DNA from 3 places in the Streptomyces sp. NPDC001502 genome. Region 2 is predicted to be linked to each of the others. Evidence: riboswitches for the same ligand, from Rfam matches in the RefSeq annotation. Region 2 holds a riboswitch; each other region holds the start of a gene.

Region 1 (4,902 bases), on a different contig from region 2:
CGACCGCACCGACCGGATCGTTCCGCTCGGACAGGAGCGCAATCTGGGCGACTTCGAGGAGAACCTCGACGAGGCCCTCGGCAAGATCCTCGCCGAATCGCAGCAGAACGAACAGAACGCCGGCTGACCGGCTGACCGGCTACCGACCCGCTGATGGTCCGGCCGATCGACCGGCCGGACCGTCAACTCCTCAGCGCTTGCGCCGCCGGCCCCGGCCGCGGACCGGCCCTGTGGCCGGGGCACCTGCCGGGGATCCCGATCGGTCGGCAGAAACCACCAGTGCGGCCAGCGCCGTGGTCACGGGGACCGAGGCCACCAGACCGATCGAGCCCACGAGGGTCCGTACGATCTCCTCGGCCACCAGCTCGCTGTTGGCCACCGAACCCATGCTGCTGTTCGCGATCGAGAACAGCAGGAGCAGCGGCAGCGCGGCACCCGCGTAGGCCAGCACCAGAGTGTTGACCACCGATGCGATGTGGTCGCGGCCGATCCTGATGGCCGCCCGGTAGAGGGCGCGCGGCCCCATCGAGGGGTCCGCGTGGTGCAGTTCCCACACCGCCGACGTCTGGGTGACCGTCACGTCGTCGAGTACGCCCAGCGATCCGATGATCACGCCTGCGAGCAGCAAACCGCTCATGTCGATGTCCGGGTACAGCCCGTGGATCAGGCCCGTGTTGTCGTCGGTGTTGCCGCTGAGGAACGCCCAGTCGATGAACCCCGAGCCGAGCAGCCCGATCAGCAACAGCGAGACGAGTGTGCCCAGGACGGCCACCGAGGTACGGGCGGTCAGCCCGTGGCACATGTAGAGGGCGATCAGCATGATGGCGCTCGCCCCGACCACCGCGACGACCAGCGGGTTCGACCCCTGCAGGATGGCCGGGAGGATGAAGAGGGTCAGCACGCCGAAGCTGACCACCAGCGCGACCAGCGCGAACAGCCCGCGCATCCGCCCGACGACGACGACCGCGACCGCGAAGATGCCGGCCAGCAGCGCCATCGGGAGCTTGCGGTTCACGTCGATCACCGAGTACTGGAGGTCACGGGGGGCGTCCGGCGCGTACGCCACCACCACCTCCTGGCCGTCCTCCAACTGCCGTGGCGCGCCCGGCTGGACGACCTCCACGAAGGTGCGGCCCTTGTCCGGGCCGCTGGTGACCTCGACGGTGGCCTTCTTGCACTCGCCGGTCTGCTCGGCCTGCGCCTGGCGGCCCTCGGGAGTGGAGGGAGCCGCGGTCGTCGGCACCTGGGCGGCGTTCACGGATTTGCAGTCGACCTGTTCGAGCGAGGTGACCACGCCCTGCTGGGTCTGCCGGTCGAATCCCACCCCCGTGCGCTCGTGGCCCGGGGCGCCGCCCGGCCAGAGCACCACCATGCCCACGAAGACGGCCACGGCGAAGGGGATCAGCACGGCGGCGATGACCTTGCGCAGGTGCTTCGAGACGGGGGCTGCCGGGCCGTGGCCATGACTGTGGCCATGGCCGTGGCCGTGGCCGTGGCCGTGGGACTGCCCCGGGGGGTGGCCGTCCGAGCCGCCGCCGGAGTGACCGTCGGCTGGCCTGTCGGCGTGGCCGTCGGAGTGCCCGTCGGACGGTCCGGGGCTCCCATGCGCGTGGCCGTTGTGGCCATGGGGCTCTGTGTGCTCGATGGGGGGCTGCGGCGAGGGCGTCACCAGCAGATCATCGCAAGAGATGAGGGGGCCCACTGTTCAGCACGCCATGGATGACGCTAGCGTGGGGGCACCTTTGCACAACGCGGGAGCTCGGAGCACCGGGCTGAGAGGACGCTGATCACCGTACGGGCATCACAGATGCGTACGGGAAGAGGCTGCGTCGACCGCCGAACCTGTTACCGGGTAATGCCGGCGTAGGGAGATCAGGTCTCATGACCATTCAGGACGCACGCACGCCTGCCGTCAGCCAGGACGCCGACGGCCAGACCGAGCGCCAGCCCGGCTGGCACAAGGGATACCTGGCGGGCTCCCGCCCCGACCTCCGGGTGCCGGTCCGCCAGGTCCACCTCACCAACGGCAAGGACGTGACGCTCTACGACACGTCCGGCCCGTACACCGACCCGCAGATCGAGACCGACGTCCGCCGCGGCCTCGCGCCGCTCCGTGAGAACTGGATCATCAGCCGCGGGGACACCGAGGAGTACGCGGGCCGCCCCGTGCGCCCCGAGGACGACGGCATCAAGCACACCTCGCCGCGCGGCGGCCTCAAGAACCTCGACGCGGTCTTCCCGGGCCGGCCCCGCCAGCCCCGCCGCGGCCGGGGCGGCGCCGCGGTCACGCAGCTCGCGTACGCCCGCCGTGGCGAGATCACCCCGGAGATGGAGTACGTCGCGATCCGCGAGAACGTCTCCCCCGAGGTCGTCCGCGAGGAGATCGCCGCAGGTCGCGCCGTACTTCCGGCGAACGTGAACCACCCCGAGATCGAGCCGATGATCATCGGTAAGCGGTTCCTGGTGAAGGTCAACGCCAACATCGGCAACTCCGCGGTCACCTCCTCCATCGAGGAGGAGGTCGACAAGATGACCTGGGCGACCAAGTGGGGCGCCGACACGGTCATGGACCTCTCGACCGGCCGCAACATCCACACCACCCGCGAGTGGGTGCTGCGCAACTCCCCCGTCCCGATCGGCACCGTTCCGCTCTACCAGGCGCTGGAGAAGGTCGACGGCCGCGCCGAGGACCTGACCTGGGAGATCTACAAGGACACGGTCATCGAGCAGGCCGAGCAGGGCGTCGACTACATGACGGTCCACGCCGGCGTGCTGCTGCCCTACGTGCCGCTGACCGCCCGCCGCAAGACCGGCATCGTCTCGCGCGGTGGCTCGATCATGGCCGCGTGGTGCCTGGCGCACCACAAGGAGAACTTCCTCTACACGAACTTCGAGGAGCTCTGCGAGATCCTCGCGACGTACGACGTCACGTACTCCCTCGGCGACGGTCTGCGCCCCGGCTCGATCGCGGACGCCAACGACGCGGCCCAGTTCGCCGAGCTGAAGACGCTGGGTGAGCTGAACACGATCGCCAAGCGGCACAACGTCCAGACGATGATCGAGGGCCCGGGCCACGTCCCGATGCACAAGATCAAGGAGAACATCGACCTCCAGCAGGAGATCTGCGAGGAGGCGCCGTTCTACACGCTCGGCCCGCTGACCACGGACGTCGCGCCCGCGTACGACCACATCACCTCGGGCATCGGCGCCGCGATGATCGCCTGGTGGGGCACTGCGATGCTCTGCTACGTCACGCCCAAGGAGCACCTGGGCCTGCCCAACCGCGACGACGTCAAGACCGGCGTCATCACGTACAAGATCGCGGCGCACGCCGCGGACCTGGCCAAGGGGCACCCGGGCGCGCAGGAGTGGGACGACGCCCTGTCCGACGCGCGGTTCGAGTTCCGCTGGGAGGACCAGTTCAACCTGGCCCTCGACCCGGACACGGCCCGCGAGTTCCACGACGAGACCCTCCCGGCGGAGCCGGCCAAGACCGCGCACTTCTGCTCCATGTGCGGTCCGAAGTTCTGCTCGATGAAGATCTCGCAGGACATCCGCCGTGAGCACGGCGGCGACCTGAAGGCGGAGGAGATCCAGGCGGGCATGGCGGAGAAGTCCGCCGAGTTCGCGGCCTCGGGCAGCCGCGTCTACCTGCCGCTGGCCGACTGAGCGCAGGAAGTACAGGAAGTACAGGAAGTACAGGAACGGCACGGGACGGACCCGCGACCCATGGGGGGAGCCGCGGGCCCGTCCCGTCGTGCGTGCCAGGGCCGGAGCAACCGCCGCCGACGAGGTACGCCGCAGCCCGCACGTCCCAGCGGTACAAGGCGTCGTGCACCCCGGCGAAGGGCACCCCGGCGGCGGCCGAGGAACGTGCGGATTCGATGACGTGCCGGAAACGGCCGGACGCCCCGCCCCGGACGCCCCGCCCCGGACGCCCCGCGCCGGACGCCCCGCCCCGGACGCCCCGCGCCGGGGGTCACTCCGGTTCGTGTTCCGGGCCACCGAAGTCCGGGCTCGTGAAGTCCGGAGGCGTGTAGCCGGGCCGGGGGCTCTCCGACGGTGATCCCGGGCTGGTGAAGTCGGGACGGCTGTACCCCAGGTTGGGGATGCGGCCCGCCGCCGGTGTGCGGGGGGTGGGAAAGCCGGGACCTGCGCTCGGATCAGCCAGCGCGTCGCGCAGGAAGGGCACGATGCCGCGCTCCAGCAAGGCGTGCCGCCAGGCCTCGCGGGCCCGTGCGACCTCGTCGGGTATCGCCTCCGTCTCGTCCGCCGCCACCTCGGTCGCGCTGTTGCGGACGGCCGTCACCAGCAGCCCGATCACGGCGAAGAGCAGGGCGGCCGCGGTGAGCCCGCCGAAGAGCCAACCTGCCGTCAGCATGGTTTCGGCGAAGGCGGGTTCGGGCTCGATCATCTTCAGGATGTAGCCCACGAGCAGGAAGATCAGCATGGCGGTGCCCGCCAGGACGGGCGCGAGGACCGCGACGACGGCGCTGATGCCCGCGCCGCCACCGCTGCCCTGGGCGCCGTCCTCGTCCCCCGTCGTGCCGGGCGCGTTCAGTAGCTCGTCGCGTCGTTCCTCGCGGACCTTCACGTAGTGGCCGTACTCGGCGGCGGCCGCGGCCGCGAGCAGGGCGCTGGCCCCCTGGGCCATGGTGCGCAGCTGTTCGGCATTCAGCCGTTCGCCGAGGGTGGCGAGTTCGGGCCGCTCGCGCGCGGCGCGCAGCGCCTCGTCGACGAGCCGATCGAACTCCGGTCGGTCTTCGGTCAGCAGGTGCGGAGCGCTGGTCATGTGCATCCCCCGATGCTCCGTAGAAGCCGGTATGCCCGCGTAGACCCGGGCGCCGGCACAAACGGAGGAGAGCCTGCTACGGATAGAGCGATGGTAGAGCGCCCACGCCA
Region 2 (4,902 bases):
GTGTCATCAGAACTCTCCGGAGGTCTTGTCGGGCCGCAGTCGCTCCAGCAGCAGCAGGGACACCGCGCACACCAGCATCAGAATCGTGCTCAGGGCCATCGCCTGCCCGTAGTTCAGCTCTCCGGCCCGCCCCAGCAGCCGCGCCACGGCCACCGGCAGCGTCGGCCGGTCCGCCCTCGCGATGAACACGGTCGCGCCGAACTCCCCCAGCGACACCGCGAAGGCGAACCCGGCCGCGATCAGCAGCGCCCGTCGCACCAGTGGAAGGTCCACCTCCCGCCAGGCCCGCAGCGGCGACGCGCCGAGCACCGCGGCGGCCTCCCGCAGCCGCCCGTCCACCGCGCGCAGCACCGGCAGCATGGTCCGTACGACGAAGGGCACACCCACCAGGGCCTGCGCCAGCGGCACCAGGATCCACGAGGTCCGCAGGTCCAGCGGCGGCTCGTCCAGGGTGATCAGGAAGCCGAAGCCCACGGTCACCGCGGACACCCCGAGCGGGAGCATCAGCAGCGCGTCGAAGCCGCGTACGAAGCGGCCCCCGCGCCGGGTCAGGGCCGCGGCCGCGAGTCCCCCGATGACCAGAGCGATCGCGGTGGCGGCGAGCGCGTACTGCAGGGAGTTCCAGATCGCCTCCAGCGGCGCCACCAGGAAGGTCCCGCCACCGGCGCCCGCGTCCTGCAGGGCCCGGTAATAGCCGAGGCCGTAGCCGCCGGGGGTGTCGAAGGACCGCTCGACCAGCACGCCCAGTGGCAGCACGATCAGCAGCGCGACGGTCAGCAGCACCCCGCCCAGCAGGGTGCGCTGCGCCCAGCCGCGGGGCCGGTGCGTGGTGCGGCCCGGATCGACCAGCCGCAGCGCGGTCTCGCGCTTGCGGACGGTCCGGGCGTGCACGGCGAGGATCGCGCCGATCGCGGCGAACTGCACCATCGTCAGCACGGCCGCCGTCGGCAGGTCCAGGAGCTGCGCGGTCTGCCGGTAGACCTCCACCTCCAGGGTGGAGTACGAGGGTCCGCCGAGGATCAGTACGACGCCGAAGGAGCTGAAGGTGAACAGGAACACCATCAGCGAGGCGGCGGCCACCGACGGGGCGAGTGCGGGCAGCGTCACCCGCCGCCAGGCGGTGAACCGCCCGGCGCCCAGCACCCGGGCGGCCTCTTCCTGGCGCGGGTCCAGCTGAGCCCACAGCCCGCCGACCGTGCGGACGACGACGGCGTAGTTGAAGAAGACGTGCGCGAGCAGGATCGCCCAGACGGTGGTGTCGAGCCGGACGCCCGCCAGTTCGTCCAGCAGGCCGCCCCGTCCCAGCAGCGCGAGGAAGGCGGTGCCGACCACCACGGTCGGCAGCACGAAGGGAACGGTCACCACGGCGCGCAGCAGCTGCTTGCCCGGGAACTCGAAGCGCGCGAAGACGTACGCGGCGGGGAGCGCGATCAGCAGGGTGAGAAGGGTGGAGGCGAACGCCTGCCAGGTCGTGAACCACAGCACGTCGGCGATGTCGGGCCGGGCCAGCACCTCCGCGAACCGGCCGAACTGCCACCCTTCGCCGGTCTTCAGGCCGCGCCCGACGATCGCGGCGACGGGATAGGCGAAGAACAGCCCGAAGAAGGCGAGGGGGACGGCCATCAGGGCGAGCCGCACGGCGGTCGCCCGCGCCCCCTCGCGGGGGCCGGAGCCCGGCGCGGCGTCCCCCGACGCCACGCCCGGCTCCTTGGTACCGCTTACTTCACGACGAGCGCGGTCCATGCCTTGACCCACTGCTCACGGTTCTTGGCGATGGTCTCGGGAGCCACGCTCGTAGGCTTCTCGACCACCACACCGTGCTTGGTGAACAGCTCCGGCAGGGCGGCGTCCTTCGTCACGGGGTTCACGAACATCTGGAGCGGCATGTCCTCCTGGAACTTCTTGCTGACCAGGAAGTCCACGAGGGCCTTGCCGCCCTCCTCGTTCTTGGCGCCCTTGAGCAGACCCGCGAACTCGATCTGGCGGAAGCAGGTGCCGGTGGAGACTCCCGTGGGGGCCTCGGCCGGCTGCGGCTCGCCGTACAGGACCTCGACCGGCGGGCTGGAGGCGTAGGAGACGACCAGCGGGCGGTCGCCCTTGGCCTTCTTGCCGCCCGCGGAGCCGGAGAAGCGCTCGTTGTAGGCCTGCTCCCAGCCGTCGACGACCTCGACGCCGTTGGCCTTCAGCTTGCTCCAGTAGTCCTTCCAGCCGTCCTCGCCGTACTTGCCGACGGAGGCGAGCAGGAAGCCGAGACCGGGCGAGGAGGTCGCGGCGTTCTCGGTGACCAGGAGGTTCTTGTACTCCGGCTTGGTCAGGTCGTCCAGCGTCTGCGGCGGGGCGATCTTCTTCTCGGCGAAGTACGCCTTGTCGTAGTTGACGCAGATGTCACCGGAGTCGATCGGGGTGACCCGGTGTTCCTTGTCGAGCACGTACTCGGGCTTCACCTCGGCCAGGCCCTTGGCCTCGTAGGGGGTGAAGATGCCGTTGTCGAGGGCGCGCGAGAGGAGGGTGTTGTCCACGCCGAAGAAGACGTCGCCGCGCGGGGAGCCCTTGGTGAGGATCTCCTGGTTCAGCGCCGCGCCCGCGTCTCCGGACTTCAGGACCTTGACCGTGTAGCCGCTCTGCTGCTCGAACTCCTTGAGGACCGTGTCGGTCACGTTGAAGGAGTCGTGGGAGACGAGCGTGACGGTCTTGGACTTCGGGGCGTCGCTCGCGCCTGCGGTCTTGTCCTCGGCGTCGCCGCCGCCGCAGGCGCTGAGCGTGGTGACGCCCAGCGCAGCCGCGAGCGCGATGCCCGCCAGCTTCTTGGTGGTGCTCATCGGTGAATTCCTCCTGGGATGTCCAGGAGAAGACGCGGCCCTGCCCGGCGCTGCGAGAGCGGACGCCGGGCAGGGCGCAACAGCAAGAGTGGTGACCGAACTTCCTACCCCGAATGACCGGGGCGAGGTTCAGAGGGTCTGCGGATGACGGATACCGCACTCTCAGCGCTGTGGCGCTCCCCTGTCGGAATATGAAATTGGTTCGGCCACAGGGTACCCCGTGGCCGAATCGCGTCGAACAGAAGCGGAATCTAGCGCTCCGAGGCGGCCAGCTGGCCGCACGCGCCGTCGATCTCCTGGCCCCGGGTGTCCCGTACGGTCACCGGCACGCCGTGGCGGGCGATGGCCTCCACGAAGGCCTTCTCGTCCTCGGGCCGCGAGGCGGTCCACTTGGAGCCCGGCGTCGGGTTGAGCGGGATCAGGTTGACGTGCACACGCTTGCCCTTGAGCAGCTTGCCCAGGAGGTCACCGCGCCAGGCCTGGTCGTTGATGTCGCGGATCAGGGCGTACTCGATCGAGATCCGGCGGCCTGACTTCTCGGCGTACTCCCAGGCCGCGCCGAGCACCTCGCGGACGTTCCAGCGGGTGTTCACGGGGACGAGGGTGTCGCGCAGCTCGTCGTCCGGCGCGTGCAGCGAGACGGCCAGACGGCACTTGAAGCCCTCGTCGGCGAAGCGCAGCATGGCCGGGACCAGGCCGACGGTGGAGACGGTGATACCGCGCTGCGACAGACCCAGGCCGTCGGGCTCCGGGTCGGTGAGCCGGCGGATGGCGCCGACCACGCGGTTGTAGTTGGCGAGCGGCTCGCCCATGCCCATGAAGACGATGTTCGACAGTCGCGCCGGGCCGCCGGGGACCTCGCCGTCGCGCAGCGCGCGCATGCCGTCGACGATCTGGTGCACGATCTCGGCGGTGGACAGGTTGCGGTCCAGGCCCGCCTGGCCGGTGGCGCAGAACGGACAGTTCATGCCGCAGCCGGCCTGCGAGGAGATGCACATGGTGACCCGGTCGGGGTAGCGCATCAGCACGGACTCGACGAGCGTGCCGTCGTGCAGCTTCCACAGGGTCTTGCGGGTGGTGTCGTCGTCGCACGAGATGTGCCGGATGACGCTCATCAGGTCCGGCAGCAGCTCCTGCTGGAGCTTCTCCCGCGAGCCGGCCGGGATGTCGGTCCACTCGGCCGGGTCGTGCGCGTACCGGGCGAAGTAGTGCTGGGAGAGCTGCTTGGCCCGGAACGGCTTCTCGCCGATCGCGGCGACCGCCTCGCGGCGCTCGGCCGGGGTCAGGTCGGCAAGGTGCCGGGGCGGCTTCTTGGCCCCGCGAGGGGCGACGAAGGTGAGCTCTCCCGGAACGGGGCGGGCCATGGCAGGTACTCCTTGTAAGACGAAAGGCGCGCCGCAGAAGCAGCGCGCCTTCCAAGAGTAACCGCCCGGCGTCCTGCGACGCCTTTTCGCAGGTCAGCCGGTGCCGACGAAGGCCGCCAGCAGCAGCCACACCACGGGGGCCGTCGGAAGCAGGGAGTCCAGCCGGTCCATGATGCCGCCGTGTCCCGGCAGCAGGGTGCCCATGTCCTTGATGCCCAGGTCCCGCTTGATCATCGACTCGCCCAGGTCGCCCAGCGTGGCGCTGACCGCGACCGCGAGGCCCAGCAGCAGGCCCTGCCACCAGGAACCGCCGTCGATCAGGAACTCCATGCACAGCGCGCCGGCCACCATCGCGAAGGCCACCGCGCCGAACAGTCCCTCGCGGGTCTTGCCGGGGCTGATGCGCGGCGCGAGCTTGGTCTTGCCGAAGCGCCAGCCGACCGCGTAGGCCCCGGTGTCGCTGACCACGGTCAGGAGCAGGAAGGTGATCACGCGCTTGGCACCGTCGTCGGCGGTGAGGAGCATCGCGACGAAGGTGGCGAGGAAGGGCACGTAGAACGCCGCGAAGGCGCCCGCCGTGACGTCCTTGAGGTAGTCCTCGGGTGGTTCGGTCATCCGCCACACCAGGACCGCCAGCACGGTCAGGGCCATGGCGACCCAGGCGCCCTCGGCCCCCCGGACGTATCCGGCGATGACCATGGCGGCGCCGCCGACCGCGA
Region 3 (4,902 bases), on a different contig from region 2:
GGTAGAGCCGGGCGTCGGACAGCTGCATGGGTGTACCCCCCGTGATGGATGCGGTGTACGGGCCGGGGCCGCGGCCGTGGGCCCGTACACCGCTGTGGAGCGAAGGCGATCAGGTCAGAGGGCGAGCGCCTGAGCGCGGCGCTTCACCTCCGTGCCGCGATTCTCGCTCAGCGCCTGCACGGGGGTGCCGGGCAGGGTCGGATCCTCGGTGAAGAGCCATTCGAGGATCTCCTCCTCGGTGAAACGGTCGTCGCGCAGCACGGTCAGCAGGCCGACGAGGCCCTTGACGACCTTGTCGCCGTCGATGAAGGGGGCCGGTACCTGCAGGGAGCGGTTCTCGCCCCGGCGGACGGCGATGAGCTGCCCTTCCTTGACCATCTGGCGGACCCGGGTCACCTCGATGTTCAGCATCTCCGCGATGTCGGGGAGGTACAGCCACGAGGGGACAAGGGCATCGATCTTTGCGTCAATCTCGGTCACAGGCACAAGCCTGCCATCTCGGCTCCGCCGCCGGTACCTGAGCAGCCCCGTCCGGGTCGCGGCCCGTGCCAGGGCTCCGCCCCGGACCCCGCGCCTCAAACGCCGGCGGGGCTGGATTTCCGGCCCCGCCGGCGGCCGTCAGGCCGTGGCCGACTTCAGCGGGGTTCCGGGGTCGGAGACCTTGGCGGGGTCGACCGGCACCCCCGTCTCGATGAGCTTGCGGCCCTGCGCCAGGTCGCGGGGGCGTCCCACGGCCAGGACGGCGACGAGTGCGCCGCCGCGCAGCCAGCACACCGACCAGGCGGGACCGGCCGGGTCCCCGCGCAGGAGCAGGGTGTCGGCCCCGCCGTGGTGTCCGGCGTACTGCACGAAGCGCCCGAACTGCTCCGACCAGAAGTACGGCACCGGGTCGTAGATCTGGGCCGGCTCCCCGGCCAGGATGTTCGCCGCGACCGTCCGCGGCCCCTGGAGCGCGTTGTCCCAGTGGTGCACGAGCAGCCGCGTCCCGTACCGCCCGGACGGGAAGGAGGCGCAGTCGCCGACCGCGTACACCCCGGGCAGCGAGGTCCGCAGGTACGCGTCCGCGGTGACCGAGCCGTCGGGGCCGCGCTCCACGCCGGTCCCGTCCAGCCATGCGGTGGCGGGGCGCGCGCCGATGCCCACCACCACCGCGCCGGCGGGCAGGGTCCGCCCGTCCGCCAGCAGGACCCGCCCCTCCTCGATCCCGGCGACCTTCGCCCCGGTGATCAGCTCCGCGCCCGCCTCCCGGTACCAGCGCGCCATCGGCTCGGTGACCTCGGCGGGCAGCGCCCCCGCCAGCACCCGGTCCGCCGCCTCGACCACGGTGACCTCGCAGCCCGCCTCCCGGGCGGCGGTGGCGAACTCGGCGCCGATCCAGCCCGCGCCGACGACCACGGCCCGGGGCGACGCGGCCAGCACCGGGCGCAGCCGGGCCGCGTCGTCCAGGGTGCGCAGCAGGTGGACGCCCGGGACGCCCTCGGTCCCGGGGAGGGTCAGCGGCTGCGCGCCGGTCGCCAGTACGAGGGTCCCGTACGGGACCGGTCCGGCCTCGGTGTCCAGCTCGTGGACGGCGGCACGCAGTCCGGTGACCTCGGTGCCGAGCCTGAGGTCGATGTCGAGGCCTTCGAAGTCCACGTCGAAGGCGGAGTCCTCGGCCTTGCCGAGGAGTACCGCCTTGGACAGCGGGGGCCGGTCGTAGGGCTGGTGGGGTTCGGCTCCCAGCAGGGTCACGCGGCCGGTGTAGCCCTGTTCGCGCAGGGCCACCGCGGTCTGCACCCCGGCCATTCCGGCGCCGACGATCACGACGCCGTGCTGATTCTGTTCCGTCTGCTCGCTCACGCCGCCACCCTAATCATCTGACGCTCCGTCAGGAATAGGTGCCGCCTTACCCGCCATCCACCGCCGGGTTAGTCTGGCCACCGTACCTATCGCGGGAGTCCGGCGCACCGGGCTGAGAGGGAGGCTGGCCGGCCTCCGACCGTACGAACCTGATCCGGGTCATGCCGGCGAAGGGAGGGGCTGGACGCCCATGCACTCATCCCGAACATCTCGGAAGGGATCCGACGTCCTCGTCATCGGGGGCGGAATCATCGGCCTGGTCACCGCCTGGCGGGCCGCCGCGCGCGGACTGAGCACCGTACTCGCCGACCCCGCACCCGGCGGCGGCGCCGCCCAGGTCGCGGCCGGCATGCTCGCCCCCGTCACCGAACTGCACTACGGCGAGGAAACCCTGCTGGGCCTCGGCCTCGCCTCCGCCGCCCGCTATCCGCAGTTCGCCGCCGAGCTCGCCGAAGCCAGCGGCGGCCTGGACATCGGCTACCGCGCCTGCGGCACCCTCGCCGTCGCCCTCGACTCCGACGACCGCCTCCACCTGCGCGAACTGCACGCCCTGCAACGCCGCTGCGGCCTGGAGTCCGAGTGGCTCACCGGCCGCGAGTGCCGCCGCCTGGAGCCCATGCTCGCCCCGGGCGTACGCGGCGGCCTGCGCGTCGACGGCGACCACCAGGTCGATCCCCGCCGGCTCGCGGCCGCCCTGCTGGCCGCCTGCGAACGCGCCGGCGTGACCATCCACCGGACCGGCGCGGAGCGGCTGCTCACCACCACCGACCGGGCGACCGGAGCTCTCCTCGACGACGGCACGGAGCTGCTCGCCGACCAGGTGGTCCTCGCCGCGGGCTCGTTCACCGGCCGGCTGGCGGGCGTACCGCCGGAGGTCGCGGCCCCCGTACGGCCGGTCAAGGGGCAGGTCCTGCGGCTCACCGTGCCGGCGGCGTACGCGCCGTTCCTGTCGCGGACCGTACGGGCCGTCGTACGCGGCAGCCACGTCTACCTGGTGCCGCGCGAGAACGGCGAACTCGTCGTCGGCGCCACCAGCGAGGAACTCGGCTGGGACACCACCGTCACCGCGGGCGGGGTCTACGAACTCCTGCGCGACGCCCACGAACTGGTCCCCGGCATCACCGAACTCCCGCTCACCGAGACCCGGGCGGGGCTGCGCCCCGGATCCCCCGACAACGCCCCGCTGCTCGGCCCGACCGACCTGCCGGGCCTGCACCTGGCCACCGGGCACTACCGCAACGGGGTGCTGCTGACCCCGCTCACCGGCGAGATCCTCGCCGAGCTGCTGGCCACCGGCGAACTGCCGGAGATCGCGCGCCCCTTCACCCCCCGCCGGTTCTCCGCCGCACGTCAGGAGTCGTACGCATGACCATCTCCGTCAACGGCGAGCCGCGCGAGGTCGCGGCCGGCGCCACCCTCGACACGGTGGTCGCCACCCTGACCACCGCCCCCTCCGGGGTCGCCGCCGCACTCAACGAGACCGTGGTCCCGCGCGGGCAGTGGCCGGCCACCATCGTGGGCGACGGCGACCGGGTCGAGATCCTGACCGCGGTACAGGGGGGCTGAGCGGCATGGCGGACGACCTCTTCACCCTCGGCGGGCGGACCTTCACCTCCCGCCTGATCATGGGCACGGGCGGGGCCCCGAGCCTGGACGTCCTGGAACGCGCCCTCGTCGCGTCCGGCACCGAACTCACCACGGTCGCGATGCGGCGGCTGGACCCCACCGTCCAGGGCTCCGTCCTGTCCGTGCTGACCAAGCTCGGCATCTCGGTCCTCCCCAACACGGCGGGCTGCTTCACGGCGGGCGAGGCCGTCCTCACGGCCCGGCTGGCCCGTGAGGCGCTCGGCACGGACTGGATCAAGCTGGAGGTGGTCGCGGACGAACGGACCCTCCTGCCGGACGGCGTCGAACTGCTGGACGCCGCCGAGATCCTGGTGGACGAGGGCTTCACGGTCCTCCCGTACACCAATGACGACCCGGTGCTCGCACGGAAGCTGGAGGACGTGGGCTGCGCGGCGATCATGCCGCTCGGGTCCCCCATCGGGTCCGGCATGGGCATCCGCAACCCGCACAACTTCGAGCTGATCACGGAGCGCGCATCGGTCCCGGTCATCCTGGACGCGGGCGCGGGCACGGCGTCGGACGCGGCCCTGGCGATGGAACTGGGCTGCGCGGCGGTGATGCTGGCCTCGGCGGTGACCCGCGCGCAGGAGCCGGTCCTCATGGCGTCGGCCATGCGCGACGCCGTCTCGGCGGGCCGCCTCGCCTTCCGCGCGGGCCGCATCCCCCAACGCCGCTTCGCCGAAGCCTCCTCCCCCACGGAAGGCCGCGCCAGCCTGGACCCGGAGCGGCCGGCGTTCTGAGGCGGGGCGGGCGGTGGCTTCGGGGGGCGGGAGCCGGATGGGCGGAGCCGGATGGTGTCGGGGTGGCTTCGGGGCGTGCGGGAGCCGCTTGATCGGAATCAGGGAGGCGTATGGGGGTTTCCCGTCAGTCTCATCGTCTCTCCGGTTCGGGCCGGTCCCTCAAGGGCGCTCCTTCGTCGCGTCGCTTCGCGATGGCCTTCGGCCACCCTTGACCGACCGTCCCGCCCCGGACATACGAAGACTGCCGGGAAACCCCCAAAGGAACGGGCCGGGCGTTCAAGGATCAGGACGGGGCGATCAGAGATCCGCGACCTGGTCGGGCGTAGGGGCTTGCTCCCGAGGCGGGGCCCATTCGGACCGATCGCCGGGTCGGGGGAAGCGCATCCAATCGCTACGCGCTCCTCATCTCCCAGCGTCCGACGGCCGTCTGGGGCTGGACATAGGCCGCCCCAGATCGCTACGCGCTTCTCCACGACCGCGACCGACGGCCGGCAGGGGTTGATGAGAGCCGCTGAGAGGGGCAGACGGCCGGCAGATCGGCTATTCCGTCGTAGAACCGGGTCAACGCGAGCAGCACCCCATAAGTCCATGAACAAACAGGTGCAATTGGGGTGAATGGTTGGCCTTTCTGGCCGTCCATGTGCGCTGACCCGCATCCACGACGACATAGCCGCTGTCCCGGCCTTCTTCACCCCAG

What was found. A riboswitch is a leader RNA that binds a small molecule or an ion and turns the genes downstream of it on or off. The one in region 2 is predicted to bind thiamine pyrophosphate.
Region 1: linked by a shared signal. The riboswitch ahead of thiC (phosphomethylpyrimidine synthase ThiC) and the one ahead of ACFY0D_RS28060 (thiamine ABC transporter substrate binding subunit) in region 2 are both predicted to bind thiamine pyrophosphate.
Region 3: linked by a shared signal. The riboswitch ahead of thiO (glycine oxidase ThiO) and the one ahead of ACFY0D_RS28060 (thiamine ABC transporter substrate binding subunit) in region 2 are both predicted to bind thiamine pyrophosphate.

Annotation. Positions count from the first base shown of each region.
Region 1 is NZ_JBIAVW010000011.1:214,447-219,348, reverse strand. Features, by position in the region: gene ACFY0D_RS21585 (SsgA family sporulation/cell division regulator) at 1-127, shown strand, start outside; gene ACFY0D_RS21580 (YibE/F family protein) at 191-1,669, opposite strand; TPP riboswitch at 1,742-1,887, shown strand; gene thiC (phosphomethylpyrimidine synthase ThiC) at 1,882-3,669, shown strand; gene ACFY0D_RS21570 (hypothetical protein) at 3,980-4,798, opposite strand.
Region 2 is NZ_JBIAVW010000018.1:80,303-85,204, reverse strand. Features, by position in the region: gene ACFY0D_RS28070 (ABC transporter ATP-binding protein) at 1-7, opposite strand, end outside; gene ACFY0D_RS28065 (ABC transporter permease) at 7-1,623, opposite strand; gene ACFY0D_RS28060 (thiamine ABC transporter substrate binding subunit) at 1,719-2,819, opposite strand; TPP riboswitch at 2,903-3,012, opposite strand; gene rlmN (23S rRNA (adenine(2503)-C(2))-methyltransferase RlmN) at 3,071-4,183, opposite strand; gene ACFY0D_RS28050 (phosphatidate cytidylyltransferase) at 4,277-4,902, opposite strand, start outside.
Region 3 is NZ_JBIAVW010000033.1:9,456-14,357, reverse strand. Features, by position in the region: gene thiE (thiamine phosphate synthase) at 1-28, opposite strand, end outside; gene ACFY0D_RS36745 (Rv2175c family DNA-binding protein) at 115-480, opposite strand; gene ACFY0D_RS36740 (NAD(P)/FAD-dependent oxidoreductase) at 619-1,839, opposite strand; TPP riboswitch at 1,921-2,032, shown strand; gene thiO (glycine oxidase ThiO) at 2,030-3,208, shown strand; gene thiS (sulfur carrier protein ThiS) at 3,205-3,405, shown strand; gene ACFY0D_RS36725 (thiazole synthase) at 3,411-4,205, shown strand.